Regions from separate parts of the Janthinobacterium sp. SUN137 genome, predicted to be linked through region 3. Evidence: predicted binding sites of a transcription regulator. Region 3 holds the regulator's gene; each other region holds the start of a gene.
The links. The regulator HrcA, encoded in region 3, represses chaperone genes, less so after heat shock. The targets are predictions, from matches to a motif close to TTAGCACTCNNNNNNNNNGAGTGCTAA.
Positions count from the first base shown of each region.

Region 1: rpoH (RNA polymerase sigma factor RpoH) is a predicted target of HrcA. The motif match lies at 3,024-3,050, and genes of this name have one in related genera.
Region 2: groES (co-chaperone GroES) is a predicted target of HrcA. The motif match lies at 2,226-2,252, and genes of this name have one in related genera.

Region 1 is NZ_JAPWHZ010000006.1:64,525-70,068, forward strand. Features, by position in the region: gene ftsY (signal recognition particle-docking protein FtsY) at 76-1,134, shown strand; gene O3298_RS26885 (cell division ATP-binding protein FtsE) at 1,143-1,880, shown strand; gene ftsX (permease-like cell division protein FtsX) at 1,877-2,797, shown strand; gene rpoH (RNA polymerase sigma factor RpoH) at 3,215-4,108, shown strand; gene O3298_RS26900 (hypothetical protein) at 4,199-4,465, opposite strand; gene O3298_RS26905 (hypothetical protein) at 4,644-5,096, shown strand; gene O3298_RS26910 (antibiotic biosynthesis monooxygenase) at 5,100-5,447, opposite strand; gene O3298_RS26915 (cytochrome P450) at 5,444-5,544, opposite strand, start outside.
Region 2 is NZ_JAPWHZ010000001.1:912,437-917,980, reverse strand. Features, by position in the region: gene groL (chaperonin GroEL) at 1-1,642, opposite strand, end outside; gene groES (co-chaperone GroES) at 1,693-1,983, opposite strand; gene O3298_RS04245 (hypothetical protein) at 2,508-3,254, shown strand; gene O3298_RS04240 (DUF904 domain-containing protein) at 3,384-3,674, shown strand; gene O3298_RS04235 (cell division protein ZapA) at 3,674-3,985, shown strand; RNA gene ssrS (6S RNA) at 4,040-4,217, shown strand; gene O3298_RS04225 (EVE domain-containing protein) at 4,296-4,760, shown strand; gene O3298_RS04220 (diguanylate cyclase) at 4,757-5,544, opposite strand, start outside.
Region 3 is NZ_JAPWHZ010000001.1:1,643,194-1,648,737, forward strand. Features, by position in the region: gene O3298_RS07475 (CaiB/BaiF CoA-transferase family protein) at 1-442, shown strand, start outside; gene O3298_RS07480 (barstar family protein) at 496-822, opposite strand; gene dapB (4-hydroxy-tetrahydrodipicolinate reductase) at 831-1,640, opposite strand; gene O3298_RS07490 (outer membrane protein assembly factor BamE) at 1,660-2,283, opposite strand; gene fur (ferric iron uptake transcriptional regulator) at 2,480-2,911, shown strand; gene hrcA (heat-inducible transcriptional repressor HrcA) at 2,963-3,979, opposite strand; gene O3298_RS07505 (HAD family hydrolase) at 4,082-4,807, opposite strand; gene O3298_RS07510 (hypothetical protein) at 5,053-5,544, shown strand, end outside.

The sequences.
Region 1 (5,544 bases), on a different contig from region 3:
CGCTCTGGTAGAATAGCCCGTAACACAGTGTCCGGCGCCGCCGGGCCTTAGGTCAGCACCCGCCACCACACATCCATGTTTAGTTTCTTCAAGAAAAAACCCATCGCTCCCGAGGCTGCACCAGCCGAGCCCCTCGTCCTTCCCGCCGCCACGCCGCCTGCACCGCAGCCTGCCGCCACGCCCCTGAGCGGCGCGCCGGCCGAGCTCGTGCCCGTGATCGTCGCAGCCGAACCCGAGAAAAAATCGTGGATGACGCGCCTGAAGGCCGGCCTGTCGAAAACCTCGAACACCCTGTCCGTGCTGTTCGTCGGCGCGAAGATCGACGACGCCCTGTACGAAGAGCTGGAAGCGGCGCTGCTGATGTCGGACGCCGGCATCGACGCCACGGAATTCCTGCTGACGGAATTGAAGAAAAAGGTCAAGGAAGACAAGCTGCTCGACGCGGCCGCCGTCAAGGCCGCCCTGAAAGTGCTGCTGATCGACCTGCTCTCGCCGCTGGAAAAGCGCTTCGAGCTGGGCCGCCACAAGCCGCTGGTGATGATGATTTCCGGCGTGAATGGCGCCGGCAAGACGACCACCATCGGCAAGCTGGCCAAGCACATGCAGTCGAATAACCAGTCCGTGCTGCTGGCCGCGGGCGACACCTTCCGCGCCGCAGCACGCGAACAGTTGATGGTCTGGGGCGAACGCAACAACGTCACCGTGATTTCGCAGGAATCGGGCGATCCGGCCGCCGTGGCCTACGACTCCGTGCAATCGGCGAAGGCGCGCGGCATCGACGTGGTCATGGTCGACACGGCGGGACGTTTGCCGACGCAGTTGCACCTGATGGAAGAATTGAAGAAAATCAAGCGCGTGATCGGCAAGGGCATGGATGGCGCGCCGCATGAAACTCTGCTTGTGATCGACGGCAACACGGGCCAGAATGCCCTCACGCAAGTGAAGGCCTTCGACGATGCCCTGCAACTGAGCGGCCTGGTGATTACCAAGCTGGACGGTACCGCCAAGGGCGGCGTGCTGGCGGCGATTGCCCGCGTGCGTCCCGTGCCCGTGTATTTCATCGGCATCGGTGAGAAAATTGAAGACTTGCAGCCTTTCGTGGCTGCCGAATTTGTCGAAGCGCTGCTAGGATAAGCCTATACATGATTGAATTTCAGCACGTCTCCAAGCAATACTCCGCCGACGCCGTGGCGCTCAGCGACATTTCCCTCAATATTGCCAAAGGCGAGCTGGTGTTTTTAGCGGGCCCGTCCGGCGCCGGCAAATCCACCTTGCTGAAAATGATCGCCGCCATGGAACGCCCCACGTCGGGCAAGCTGATCGTCAATGGCCAGGACATGGCGAAGATCAAGCCGGCCGGCGTGCCATTTTTGCGCCGCAACATGGGCCTGATCTTCCAGCAGCAAAAATTGCTCAACGACCGCTCCATCCTGGCCAACGTCATGCTGCCGCTGCTCGTCGTCGGCGCCCACAAGACGGCCGCCGAACAGCGCGCGCGCGCCGCGCTCGATAAAGTCGGCTTGCTGGACCGCGCCATGGCGCGCCCCCTGTCGCTGTCGGGCGGCGAGCAGCAGCGCGTGTCAATCGCGCGCGCCATCGTCAACCGGCCGCAGATCATCCTGGCCGACGAACCGACGGCCAACCTGGACCGCGCCAGCGCCAACAAGGTGCTCGACGCCCTGAAAGCGTTCCACTCCGTGGGCGTGACTTGCCTCATTTCCAGCCATGACGAACAGATGCTCGACGCCGCCGCCCGCGTGATCCACCTGAAAAACGGCCAACTGGTGGCCATCGACAAGGCTACGCAAGCGCCCGTGTTCGCGCCGCCCGACCCCGATTTCGCCCCCGGCGCCGGGGATGACGCGGGAGAACAGGCATGAGAGGCTGGTTCCGTCAACATCGCTTCGCCCTCGGTTCGGCGCTGATCCACTTGCGCAAGTCGCCGGGCGGCTTCCTATTGAACGTGCTCGTCGTCGCCATCGCCCTGTCGCTGCCGTTCGCCGGCTTGACCATGCTCGACAATGTCCGCCCCATGTCGGAACAGATGTCGGTCGACCCGGAAATCAGCGTCTTCCTGAAGATCGACACGCCGCGCGAACAAGCCGTGGGCCTGGCCGGCGCCATGCGCAAGATTGTCGGCGAGCAAAAGGCGAAGATCGTCTTCATCCCGCGCGAACAGGCGCTGGACTCGCTGAAAAACAAGAACGGCCTGGCCGATGTGCTGAGCACCCTGGGCGACAATCCCCTGCCCGACAGCTATGTGCTGAAACTCGATGCCTTCAGCAGCGCCAGCGAAGCGCAGGATGTCGATGCCGTGGCGGAACAGCTGCGCCACTTGCCCGGCGTGGAATCGGCGCAAGTCGATTCGGCCTGGGTCAAGCGCCTGGCCGCCCTGCTGGGCGTGCTGCGCCTGGTGTTGCTGCTGCTGGCCATTACCCTGGGCGTGGCCGTGATCGCCGTCGTCTTCAACACCATCCGCCTGCAAGTGATGCAGCAGCGCGATGAAATCAGCATCTCGAAATTGATCGGCGCGACGGACACCTTCATCCACCGCCCCTTCTATTACACGGGCGCGCTGCTGGGCTTGTGCGCCGGCGCGCTGGCCCTGGGCGCCGTGGCGCTGGCCTTGCAGCCGCTGAACACGGCGATTGCCGAGTTTGCCCGCCTGTATGCGTCCGAATTCCAGCTGGTGCCGCTGGCGCCGCTGCCGATGGCCGGCTTGCTGGCCGTCAGCGCCGGCCTGGGCCTGATCGGCGCCTTCCTGTGCGTGCAGCGCCACCTGGCGCGCCTGAACTGATCTTCTTTCCCATGGCGGCGCCTCCGGTGCCGCCATGCACCCTCCCCATACTGCTGTTATCTTGATATTAAGCAAGTATTCTTAAGGTTCGCTTCAGCCAGAGGCCGTAGACTGGCTACGTTGTCGTGAAGCGGCCTGCAGCACTGTTCAGATCGCTATTCAGACATATTTATCAGGCATTCATTCGCCATAGCATTTAGGCTATCAGATCGATTAAATGTGCTGATTGGCACTCTCAAGCAGAGAGTGCTAATATAGGGACATACCAACAGCAGAACCGCCATGGACGCCAGATCAAGATGGTGCCGCGATCTGCAAAGTGCAAGACCGAATACGCAAAAACGACGATACAAGCTGCCACGTCGCGTGACGTGGCCAACTGGAACAAAGCAAGACTACGAGGGAGAAAACATGACTATGATGTCCGCAACGTCCGCATTGGTTCCGACCAAAAGTAATGCGCTGGGCCTCGGGTTCACTGGCAATCTGGGCAATATCGACGCCTATATTTCGGCCGTGAACCGCCTGCCCATGTTGACCCACGACGAAGAAATTTCGCTGGCGACACGCCTGCGCGAAAAAAATGACCTGGCCGCCGCGCAAGAACTGGTGCTGTCGCACCTGCGCCTGGTGGTCTCGATTGCCCGCGGCTACCTGGGCTATGGCTTGCCGCACGCCGACCTGATTCAGGAAGGCAATATCGGCTTGATGAAAGCCGTGAAACGTTTCGATCCGGACCAGGGCGTGCGCCTGGTCTCGTACGCCATGCACTGGGTGAAAGCCGAGATGCATGAGTACATCCTGAAAAACTGGCGCCTGGTCAAGGTCGCGACGACGAAGGCGCAGCGCAAGCTGTTCTTCAACCTGCGCAGCCACAAGACGGGCCTGGATGCGATGACGCCGAAGCAGATCGATGCGCTGGCCAAGCTGCTCGACGTGAAACGCGAAGAAGTGATCGAGATGGAAACGCGTTTGAGCGGCCGCGACATCGCGCTGGAATCGCCGACCGACGATGAAGACGACAAGTTTTCGCCGATCGCCTACCTGTCGTCGGAGCAAAGCGAGCCGACCAAGGTGCTGGAAGCGGAACAAGTGACGCGCCTGCAATCGGAAGGCCTGGAAACGGCCCTGTCCAAGCTGGACGCCCGTTCGCGCCGCATCATCGAAGCGCGCTGGCTGGCCAACGACGACGGTTCCGGCGCCACCCTGCACGCGCTGGCGGAAGAGTTCGGCGTATCGGCCGAGCGCATCCGCCAGATCGAAGTGGCAGCGCTGAAAAAAATGAAGGGCGCGCTGGCGGCCTACGTGTAATCGCAAGCAATGCCGCAATGTAAAAGGCGCCGCAAGGCGCCTTTTAGTTTTACAACTTGATGTTTATCAACAGATAAACATGGCAGCCAGTTAAGCTGCAGCCAGGCCCTTGCTGATCAATTCAGCAACGACTTCATTCAGATCCGCGCCGCGCTCCTTGGCCAGGGTCTGCAATTGCAAGACCAGATCGCTGTTCAGCTTGACGGCGAATGGCACCAGGCCCAGGGCCTGGTCGCGCTTGCGCTGTTCGCGGCGGTCGACGACCACCGCTTCCTTACCGAATGCACCGGCGCCGGGAACATTCATCTTTCCCATCAGTTTCTTGGCATCGCTTTTGGCCAGGTCGGTTTTTTTCATGGTTGTTTCCTGATTTTCAAAACAGCCATTCTACGCAGTAATCGGCGCGCCGCGTGGCTCGCGCCTCAATTCATCGGCAGCACGCCAATAGTGCGCCGGAAAAATATCATTTTGTTACTATCATTTTATCCCACGCGTGAACAAGCACGCCGGGGACGCTCCACCTGAAAGGAAAAACATGTCTACTCTGAACCGCTCTTATCGCACCGTGCTGCTTCCCCTGTTCTTCGCCTGCCTGGCCATGCTGGCGGGCTGCGGCGCGGCCGGCAGCGCCGGCGACGCGGAAAACACGCCGCGCAGCGTCACCCACGTGCTTTCGCCGGGCGAACAGGTGGCCATCACGGCCACCGATACCCTGAAACTCGAACGCGTCAACGACAGCCGCTGCCGCAAGGGCGCCGTGTGCGTGTGGAAAGGTTACGTCAGCTACAGTTTCAGTTTGCTCAACAGCGCGGGCACGACCGACATCGTCCTGTCCGAGTCCATGCCCGGCGCCGCCAGTTCCGTCACCGTCAACCACCTGACGTTCACCTTGCTCGACGTCGACCCGGCCACGCCGCCGGCCCTGAATGCGGCCGAGCCCACCTACCGGGTCAAGGTGAAAATCACCCAGGGCGCGCTGCCCCGCTAATGGCTAGGCATCGTGGCGCCGCTGGCTGTCGGCGGGCGCCTGCTGCCGCTCCAGCATGCCGTAATCGCGCACGACGGCGGCGATGCGCAGCCGGTAATCGTCGAACACGCCGTGCCGGCCGGCCGATTGCGCCGCGCGGTGCGCTTCCAGCTGCCGCCACTGCGCCAGCGCCGCCTCGTCGCGAAAGAACGACAGCGACAGCAGTTTGCCTGGCTCGCTCAGGCTGCTGAAGCGCTCGATGGAAATGAAACCGTCCACCTCATCGAGCAGGGGCCGCAGGGACGCCGCCAGGTCCAGGTACTGTTGGCGTCCTGCGGCGCTGGGCCACACCTCGAAAATCACGGCAATCATGCGTTTGCTCCTTGCACAAAAACGGGGATGCGGGCGTTCAGCGACGGCAGATAACGCCACGCCAGCGGCAAGCTTTCCCATGCCCCGGCCCACGCCT
Region 2 (5,544 bases), 730 kb from region 3:
TGCCGTCCATGCCGCCCATGCCGCCCATACCACCCATGCCGCCGCCCATGCCGCCGCCTGCTTTGTCGTCAGCGATTTCGCAGACCATGCAGTCGGTCGTCAGCATCAGCGAAGCGATCGAAGCGGCGTTTTGCAGCGCCGAACGGGTCACTTTGGCTGGGTCCAGGACGCCCATTTCAACCATGTCGCCATACGTGCCGTTGGCAGCGTTGTAGCCGTAGTTGCCCGAGCCAGCCAGTACGGCTGCCACGACGACCGAAGCTTCTTCGCCAGCGTTTTGCACGATCATGCGCAGTGGCTCTTCCATTGCGCGCAGGACGATCTTGATACCAGCGTCTTGATCAGGATTGTCGCCCTTGACCGTGATGTTGGCGCGTGCGCGCAGCAGGGCTACGCCACCGCCAGGCACGATGCCTTCTTCCACGGCAGCGCGGGTTGCGTGCAGTGCATCTTCAACGCGGGCTTTTTTCTCTTTCATTTCGACTTCGGTGGCTGCGCCAACCTTGATCACGGCAACGCCGCCAGCCAGTTTGGCGACGCGCTCTTGCAGTTTTTCACGGTCGTAGTCCGAGGTCGCTTCTTCGATCTGTACGCGTACTTGTTTCACGCGTGCTTCGATCGAGGCAGCTTCGCCGGCGCCATCGATAACGATGGTGTTTTCCTTGCCCACTTCGATGCGTTTCGCCTGGCCCAGTTCGGCCAGGGTCACTTTTTCCAGGGTCAGGCCGACTTCTTCAGCGATCACTTGGCCGCCGGTCAGGACAGCGATGTCTTCCAGCATGGCTTTGCGGCGGTCGCCGAAGCCAGGGGCTTTCACTGCGCAAGTTTTCAGGATGCCGCGGATGTTGTTCACAACCAGGGTCGCCAGCGCTTCGCCTTCGATGTCTTCCGCGATGATCAGCAGTGGACGGCCAGCTTTTGCGACTTGTTCCAGTACCGGCAGCAGGTCACGGATGTTCGAGATTTTCTTGTCGCACAGCAGGACGAATGGGCTGTCCAGTACGGCAACTTGTTTCTCTGGGTTGTTGATGAAGTATGGCGACAGGTAGCCGCGGTCGAACTGCATGCCTTCAACGATGTCCAGCTCGTCGTTCAGCGACTTGCCGTCTTCTACGGTGATGACGCCTTCTTTGCCGACTTTTTCCATCGCTTCAGCGATACGCTCGCCGATCGAGTAGTCCGAGTTGGCCGAGATCGCGCCAACTTGGGCGATTTCCTTGGTCGTAGTGCAAGGACGGGCGATTTTCGCCAGTTCTTCGACGGTGGCTGCAACAGCCTTGTCGATACCGCGCTTCAGGTCCATCGGGTTCATGCCGGCGGCAACGAACTTCATGCCTTCGCGCACGATGGCTTGTGCCAGCACGGTCGCGGTGGTGGTGCCGTCGCCGGCGTTGTCGCTGGTGCGGGAAGCAACTTCCTTGACCATTTGCGCGCCCATGTTCATGAGCTTGTCTTTGAGTTCAACTTCTTTCGCTACCGACACACCATCCTTGGTGACGGTAGGGGCGCCGAACGAGCGCTCCAGGACCACGTTGCGGCCTTTCGGGCCCAGCGTTACTTTGACTGCGTTGGCGAGGATGTTGACGCCTTCGACCATCTTGGCGCGCGCTGCGTCGCCGAATACTACTTCTTTAGCTGCCATGTTCAATTCTCCTGAGTTTCGGGATGTATCTGTCTACAACGTGGAAACAATTACTTGACGACGATCGCCATGATGTCTTCTTCGCGCATGACCAGCAGCTCATCGCCGTCAACTTTGACGGTTTGGCCGGCGTACTTGCCGAACAGGACGCGGTCGCCCACTTTGACATCCAGAGGACGGACTTTGCCGTCGTCGAGAATCTTGCCATTGCCTACGGCAAGGACTTCGCCTTGATCCGGTTTTTCAGCAGCTGCATCAGGAATGATGAGGCCGGACGCAGTTTTGGTTTCCTGGTCGAGGCGTTTGACGATGACGCGATCGTTCAATGGGCGCAGATTCATACAAAACTCCTTAAAGTTCAATGGATAAGTGTTGCTAAATGAATACATGCCTGGCGCAGCGCCAGGCCTGCTTTCAGTGACCGCCGTTGAAAGCAGCCCGCAACGGTCAAGCAAACCCCATGGCATCGAGTGCGTGCCGGCGCTGGGCAGTGGTGGCATCGCGGCGTCGCCCGCCGCGTAGCGTTCCCTGCTGTTGTCCGGCATACACCATCATGTCCTGAGGATTGCTACGAAAGAGTTTGTTAGCACTCTCTACTAACGAGTGCTAATTATAGGGACGGTAGGGGGCTTATTCAAGGGGAACATATAGATAGATGCTGAGCAGAGCCTGCATCTACACAGGGTTTGCGCCAGCACAAGCCTCGTTCCCGGGCGTCAGCAACAGGCGCGACTCTAGCATGTCGTTCGGAGAGGGGGTGTTCCTGTACGCACAGGAAACAGAGTTTGACTATGAAATTTGATAAGATGATTGCAATTGCATATCAATATCGCCACATATCACCGCTCGCGCCAGAAAGAACACCATGCCATTCCCGCTTTCCCGTCCCGCCCTGCGCCTGCTGGGCGCTACCGTCATCGGCCTCGCCTGCCTGGGCAATGCCGCCGCACAAACGCCCACCATCGTCGATGAAATCACCGTGGCGGCTTTGACCCCGCTGGAAAAGGACATGCTGCTCAATGACTTGTTCAACGACTTGAACAAGGACGACGACGACCAGGAAGCCCATGTGTGGGATAACGGCGGCGACCGCGGCGTGCTGGTGAAAGTCACGTATAACTTCAGCAACTCCGGCATGACGGAGCACAGCCTGAAGGCGCACGTCTGCCGCGACCTGAAATTCGTCGTCACGGCAGGCGACAAGTCGCAGGACCTGAGCCGCCGCACCTGTTCGCAAAACAGCGGCCGCTGGGATGTGCAGGGCAAGGATCCGGCGCCCGTCGTGTATCCGCCATTCCTGTCCGACGTGACCATCGCCAAGCTGAATGCCAAGGAAAAACAAGCCTTGCTGACGGCCGCCGTGCGCACCTTGAAGGATGAAGAGGATGGCAAGACGCGCCAGTGGAGCAACAAGGGCCTGGGCAATGCGGTGCCGCTGGCAGTGCGCCTGACGCCTTCGGGGACGGACGCCAAACCTGGCAGCTACCGCAGTACTTGCCGCGACTTGACGATGGTGCTTGACGGCAAGAGTGGACAACAGACGCTGACGCGCCGCTCTTGCGAAAACCGCTATGGCGGACTGGATATCGAACCCGATTACGTCGACGAGTAAAACGCTGCCATCGCGGCGCTGGCGGATGCGTGCAGATGGCGAAAAGCGCCGGAAAAAGCGTGTATTGTCCGCCAACTGCCCTGCATTGATGTAAATATGTGTGACAGCGGCGTGATTCGATTGACGCCCATGGAGCGTCCGCCCTATAGTGGCGGGATGATTTCCGAATTCAACGAATTATCCGACAAAATAGGCCTGCTGGCCGAAATGACCCATGCGCTGCGCCGTGAAAACGCGCAATTGCGCAAGGACAATGCCGCGCTGGCCGCCGACAACGCCCTGTACGTGCAACGCATGCGCGAGGCGCAGGAGCGGGTGGAAGCGTTGCTGGAAAAAATTCCCGAACTGGTGCAAGCTGGCCTGGAGCAAGCCGCTTCGGAAGCGGGCGCCTATATTGCCGAGAACGAGAAGGAAGCGTAATGCCGCGTGTCGATGTCAATATCATGGGCCAGTCCTACAGCATGGTGTGCCGCGACGGCGAAGAGCGCGCGCTGCGCGAAGCGGCGATCTATCTCGATAGCAAAATGAAAGCCATCCGCGACGCGGGCAAGGTCAAGGGCAACGACCGCATCGCCGTGCTGGCCGCCTTGGGCGTGGCTGCGGAATTCCTGTCCGTGAAGTCGCCGCAAGGTCCGCTGTCGGAATTGACGATACTGGAAGTGAAGCAGAAAATCTCGGCCATGCACACAGTATTGGATAGTGCTCTGACGCCCCAGGAAAACCTTTTTTAAGCGCGTACGCGACGATTTGTCTTTGCGATGCGCGATCAAAGGAGTAAACTTGGGTCTACCCTGCGGTGTTCGCGATTGCCATATATTCCTTGAACCATTTATGCGCATCGGTTGCGAATTTTGTTTGATGGGAGTGAGCGTCGCTCGTTCGACGAACCCGAAATTGAACTAACGTGACCACCTTGAACCGTTTGGTTCGGGATGCCGGCATAGCGGCACAGGCGGGGCCCAATTTGCAGTACCAAGAAAACGGTTGCAGCATCATGCTCAGCCGTTTTTTTACGCCTGTTGCTTTTGATAGGGAGTGAACATGAAACAATACTGGCTGATGAAATCCGAACCCGATGAAGTGAGCATCGACGACCTGATGGCCGCGCCGCAGCACACCATGCCGTGGTTTGGCGTGCGCAACTACCAGGCGCGCAACTTCATGCGCGATGGCATGCAGCCGGGCGATGGCGTGTTGTTCTACCATTCCAGCTGCCCGCAGCCGGGCGTGGCGGGCGTGGCTGAAGTGGCCAGCGGCGCGTATCCCGATCACAGCCAGTTTGAAGCGGGCGGCAAATATTTCGATGCCAAGGCGACGCCTGAACAGCCGCGCTGGATCAGCGTCGACGTGCGCGGCCTGAAGAAGACGGCGCTGCTGCCCCTGTCCGAGATGCGCCAGATGCCGGAGCTGGAAGACATGCTGCTGCTGAAGAAGGGCAGTCGCCTGTCGATCACGCCCGTGACGCCGGCGCAATGGAAAGTCATTACCGGCAAGCTGAAAGCCTAGACTTCGACCCGGTTGCGGCCATTCTGCTTGGCCCGGTACAGGGCCTGGTCGGCGGCGGCCAGCAATGCTTCCGGCGTTTGTCCTGCGTCACTCAAGGCCAGGCCGATGCTGGCCGTGACCAGGCCGCCGCGCGACGGCGCGTGGGCGATGGCGGCCGCGGCGATCGCTTCCTGCATCTTGTGCGCCACCGCCAGGGCGCCCGCGCCATCGGTGGCGGGCAGGATGGCGGCAAACTCCTCGCCGCCGAAGCGGGCCGCCAGGTCGCTGGCGCGCGGCAGCGCGGAATGCAGGGCCGCCGCGATCTGCACCAGGCACGCGTCGCCATACGGGTGGCCGAAGGTATCGTTGAGGCTTTTGAAGAAATCGATATCGATGATCAGCAGCGCCAGCGCTTGCTGGTTGCGCGCGGCCCGCTGCCACTCCAGCTGCAGGGTCTGGTCGAAGCAGCGCCGGTTGGCGATGCCCGTCAAGCCATCCGTCAGCGACAGCTTTTCCAGCTTGTCATGCGCCGCGCGCAAGGCCAGTTCGCTTTGCATGTAGCGGCTTTGCAGGGTGGCCGAGCGCAGCGCGTGGACCGTCAGCGCGACAAACAGGGCGCTGGCCGCCAGGTAAAAATTCTCGCGCAGCACGACGAATCCCAATCCCAGCAGGGCTGCCGTGAAGAAGATGGGGCTGAAGTTGTCAATCAGCAAGGTCAATGGCCGCGGCGGCCGCGCCTCTTCCTCGCCCGGCTGCACGCGCATGGCCAGCACCGCCAGCAGCAGGAAAGGCATGCTGGGCAGTA
Region 3 (5,544 bases):
CAACGATGGGCAGTTTTCGCGCTTTTGCGCCGTCGCCGGCCATCCGGAATGGGCGCAGGACGAACGTTTCGCCACCAATCCGCAGCGCGTGGTGCACCGGGCGATCCTGATTCCGCTGATGCGCCAGGCCACGGTCATGCGCACGACGGCCGAGTGGATCAGCGCCTTCGAGGCGCAAGCCGTGCCGTGCGGCCCCGTCAACCGCATCGACCAGGTCTTTGCCGACCCGCAAGTGGTGGCGCGTGGCTTGAAAGTGGAGATGCCGCACCCGACGGCGGGCACGGTGGCGCTGGTGGCCAATCCCGTGCGCCTGTCGGGCTCGCCGGTGCAGTACCGCTTGCCGCCGCCATTGCTGGGACAGCATACCCAGGAGGTGCTGCAGCAGTGGCTGGGCCTCGATGGCGGCCAGATCGACGGCTTGCGCGAACGCAAGGTCGTCTAAAGAAAAACGCCGGGCAGTGGCAACACTGTCCGGCGTTTTTTATTGATTCAGCCTTATTTCAGCACCAGTTTCAGCGCCGGCTTTTCACCGTAATCTTCATAGCGCTCGTTGATGCCGGCGATACAAAACGTGATTTCTTCCAGTAAATCAGGCACTTGCGCCTTCATGCTTTCGGCGTCCTGCACCACGATGTCCAGCACTTCGTTCGGTTTCAAACGGAACTGCGTCATGTTTTCGTCGTCGCGCAGGTAGCTGAGGCAATCGACCCAGGCATCCATGCTGTTGCCGTAAAACTCGGGGAAACCGAAGGCTTGCACGCATTGCGCGTGAAAGCTCGCTGCGTCGGTGATGTCTTTTCCATTCAGGATGGCAGTGGCCATGGTCTTCCTCAGTTCTTCAGCGACAGCACATCCTGCATGTCGAACAGGCCGGTGGGCTTGTCGGCCAGGAAACGCGCGGCGCGCAGGGCGCCGTGGGCGTAGGTGACGCGGCTGCTCGACTTGTGGCTGATCTCGATGCGCTCGCCGATGCCGGCAAACAACACCGTATGGTCGCCCACGATATCGCCGCCGCGGATGGTGGCAAAGCCGATGGTCGACGGGTCGCGTTCGCCCGTCACGCCTTCGCGGCCGTACACGGCGCATTCCTTCAAGTCGCGTCCCAGAGCGCCGGCCACCACTTCACCCATTTGCAGGGCCGTGCCCGATGGCGCATCGACCTTGAAGCGGTGATGGGCTTCGATAATTTCAATGTCGTAGCCTTCGGACAGGCTTTTCGCAGCCAGTTCCAGCAGTTTCATGGTGACATTCACGCCCACGCTCATGTTCGGCGCGAACATGATGGCCGTCTTTTCGGCGGCGGCGGCAATGGCGGCCTTGCCAGCGTCATCGAAACCGGTGGTGCCGATGATCATCTTGATGCCGTGCTCGGCGCAATATGCCAGGTGCTGCAAAGTGCCTTCAGGGCGCGTGAAATCGATCAGGAAGTCGGCGTTCGCCAGGCCCTTCGCCAGGTCGGACTCCGTCAGCACGCCGGCCGGCTTGCCGAGGAAGGCGGCCGCATCCTGTCCGATCGACGGCGAACCGGCACGGTCGAGCGCGCCGGCCAGCACGGCGTCGGGCGCATTGCTGACCGCTTCGATCAGGATATGGCCCATGCGGCCGCTGGCGCCAGCGATGGCAATTTTCAGTTCAGTCATTTTATTCTCTTACAGCAACTTATTTGGTGGGTTCGGCAGCAGGTGCAGGTGCAGGCTCGGCGGCAGGCGTCACTTCCGGCTTGCTCACAGGAATGGCAGGGGCGGCATCGGCCGGCACAGGCACGGCGCTCGGCGCCACGGGCGACGGCACGGCGGCGGCTGGCGCGTCGGCCTTGGCGACCTTGGCGAACGGCGACGGACCGGCGATGCGGTCGATGTATTCTTTCTCCGTCGGCAAGTTACCGCCTTCGAAACGTTCAACCTTGCCATCCTTGCCGAAGTACACGACCACGCGGCTGCTGGTGGTTTCGCCACTGCCCCGTGCCAGGCGGAATGGATAATCCCAGCGGTCGGCATGGAAGATATCGGTCAGCAGCGAGGTGCCGAGGACGAAACGCACCTGATCGCGCGTCATGCCCACTTTCAACTGGGCCAGCATCTCTTCGGAGACAAAGTTGCCTTGTTGAATGTCAGGACGGTAGGGCGAGAAAAACCACATGAATTTTTGCAGCGGCGTAATGGTGGTCGTTTGTGCGCCCTGTTCGGGAACCAGTTCCTTGCCTTCTTTTTGAGCAGCTGCCGGCTTTTCGCCCAGGATGCCACGGTTGGCGCAGCCGGACATGGCCAGCGCGACACAGACCATGCCTGCCAAGACTGGTGCTCGAAATGGAATACGGTGCCAGAGAGATGGCAATACAGCCGGTGTTACGCGCATAAATGACCTCAATTGGATGAACAAAACGCCAGGAGTGACCGGCCCGCCAAAAAAAAGCATATTTTGGCACTCCCCGACAAAACGCTATATGATAAAGCACCTGACCCACATACGAGCAACAAACATGAGTAACAATCCTAGTGATCTCAAGGCAAGCGGCCTGAAAGCCACCCTGCCACGGCTGAAGATACTCGATATCTTCCAGAGTAGCCCGGTACGCCACCTGACCGCGGAAGACGTCTACAAGATTCTGCTGGCCGACAATATGGATGTCGGTTTAGCAACTGTCTACCGCGTCCTCACGCAATTCGAACAGGCCGGCTTGCTCAATCGCAACCATTTTGAAACCGGCAAGGCGATTTTCGAGCTCAACGAAGGCTCCCACCACGACCATCTGGTGTGCCTCGACTGTGGCCGGGTCGAAGAATTCTTCGACGAAGACATCGAAGTGCGCCAGCAAAAAGTGGCCGAAGAGCGCGGCTTCAAGATCGCCGAACACGCTTTGGCCATCTATGGCAACTGCATCAAGACGGCTTGCCCGCACAAAACCGCCTGACCCAAGCCGGCCGTTTCCGCAAGGGACCGGCCGGCGCGTCAGGCAGTACGATCAATGATGGCTCAGCGCGCTTGACAGCAGCTTGGCCGTGATATCGACGATCGGGATGACGCGCTCGTAAGCCATGCGCGTCGGCCCGATCACTCCCAACGTTCCCACGATCTTGCCGTTGACTTCATACGGCGCCGTCACCACGCTCATCTCATCCATCGGCACCAGGTTCGATTCGCCGCCGATAAAAATCTGCACGCCCGTCGCCTTGCTCGACACGTCGAGCAACTGCATCAAGCCCGTTTTTTGCTCGAACATGTCGAACATCTGGCGCAGCGAATGCATGTTCGACGACAGATCGCTCACGCTGAGCAAGTTGCGCTCGCCGGAAATCACCATGTCGTCGCTATGGTCGGCCATCGCTTCGCTGCCCGCTTCCACGGCCGCCTGCATCAAACTGCCCATATCGTCGCGCAACTGGCGCAATTCGCCCTGCAGGCGCACGCGCACGGCGTCGAAGGACAGGCCGCCATAATTCTGGTTGATGTAATTGGCCGATTGCACCAGTTGCGCCGGCGTATAGTCGGCCTCCGTCAGCAATAAACGGTTCTGCACGTCGCCGCCTGGGGCGACGATGACGAGCAGGATGCGTTTTTCCGACAGACGCAGGAATTCGATTTGCTGGAACACGGATTCGCGGCGCGGACTGAGCACGACGCCGGCAAACTGCGACAGCGACGACAGCATCTGCGCCGCGTTGGCGATGGTTTTTTGCGGTTGCGGCGTCTGCAGGCGCATGCGCGATTCCACCAGGTGCTCGTCCAGGTGCCGCACGGTCAGCAAGGTGTCGACAAAGATGCGGTAGCCGCGCGGCGTGGGGATGCGTCCGGCCGAGGTATGCGGACTGGACACATAACCGAGCTCTTCCAGGTCGGCCATGATGTTGCGGATCGTGGCCGGCGACAGGTCCAGGCCGGAAATTTTCGACAAGGCGCGCGAACCGACCGGCAGGCCGTCGGCGATATATCGCTCGACCAGGGCTTTCAGCAGTGTTTGGGCACGTGTATCGAGTTGCATGGTGTTTTATTTAGGCAAGTATTTTGTTAAGCAAGCGGCAACGAAAGCGGCCGAACGTGCATCAACAGCGCCTATTATGCACGTTCGCCCGGCCTGCGGCGATCAATCTTCCAGTTGCCCTTGCAGCCACAGCAACAATTCATCAAAGTTGGCGCAGATGGCGTCGGGCTGCACGCCGGCGGCCAGGTGCGCATCGCTGCCCTTGCGGTTCATCCAGACGGCGCGCATGCCCGCCCCCTGCGCTCCCGTCACGTCGAAATACAGGTCGTCGCCCACATACACGGCTTCATGGGGCGCGACGTCCAGCGCGGCGCAAGCTGCCAGGAAGATGCTGGCGTCGGGCTTGGCCACGCCAAAAGCGCTGGCGGCGATCGATACCTTGAAATGCTGCGCCAGGCCGATAATGTCAAGGTCCGCATTGCCATTCGAGATCGAACCGACCAGCATGCGCTGGCGCATCCAGGCCAGGCCCGGCAAGACGTCGTCATAGGGCTGGACGCGGTTGCGCGCGGCCAGGAATTGCAGGATAGCGCCGTCGACCAGGGCGGGATCCTCGCCGGCAGCCTCGAAGGCGGCCAGCAAGCCCGCGCGGCGCAACTCGATCAGGTTGCCATGGAAATGCGGTTGTTCATTGAGCATGGCCAGGCGGTGCTGGCGCAGCACCTCGATGGAAAACTGCTGCGCCACCTTGGGCGCATGCGTGGCCAGCCAATCGTGCAGCAGGGTTTCCGCGGCGGCAATCACGGGCGCGATGGGCCACAAGGTATCGTCGAGGTCGAACAGGATGGCCTTGGGCGGCACGGCGGGTTTTACGGGGGCAAGAGACATGGGACTCACAATGGGATGCTGCGTCACGGTGCGCAGGGTGCGCCTATTGTCGCACCGATCGCCGCCGCCGGCATGGCTGCGCCCCCGTGAAATGGGGCCGGGCCAGCGCTTCCTGGCGAAAAATTGTTACAGGGTGATACAAGGCAAGGTCATCGAGCTTGCCAGATAGACTAAAATAGGCGCCATTCCAATGCGGCGCCAGCGTCCGCGTTGCGCTACCCAACCTAATTCGTTTTGGAGAATGTATGAAAAATTTGTACCTGCGCTCGATGCTGGCGGCGGCTTGCGCCGTCACACTGGCAGCCTGCGGCGGCAGCGGCGGCAACCTGTATCTGCAAGTCTCAGTCAGCGACCTGGCCAAGGATGGCCTGATTCTCCAGAATGACGGCGAACGCTTGCCGGTTACTGCGGGCCAGACCAACGTTGCCTTCACCAAGCTGGTGAAGACCGATGATCGCTACAATATCACCATCGCGGAACAGCCCAAGGGCGCCGTTTGCACCATCATCAATGGCGTTGGCAAGGCATCGAGCTACTCCGTGACCACGGCCGTGGTGAGCTGCAAGACCAACACCTACCCGCTGACAGGCACGATCACGGGCCTGACCGCCGGCAACTTGCGCCTGGTGATGGGCTCCACCGGCATCACCCTGTCGGCTGGCGCCACCGCCTACACATTCGAATCGGTAGCTGACGGCGCCCCGTACGGTATTTCCATACTGGCTCAGCCAACGGGC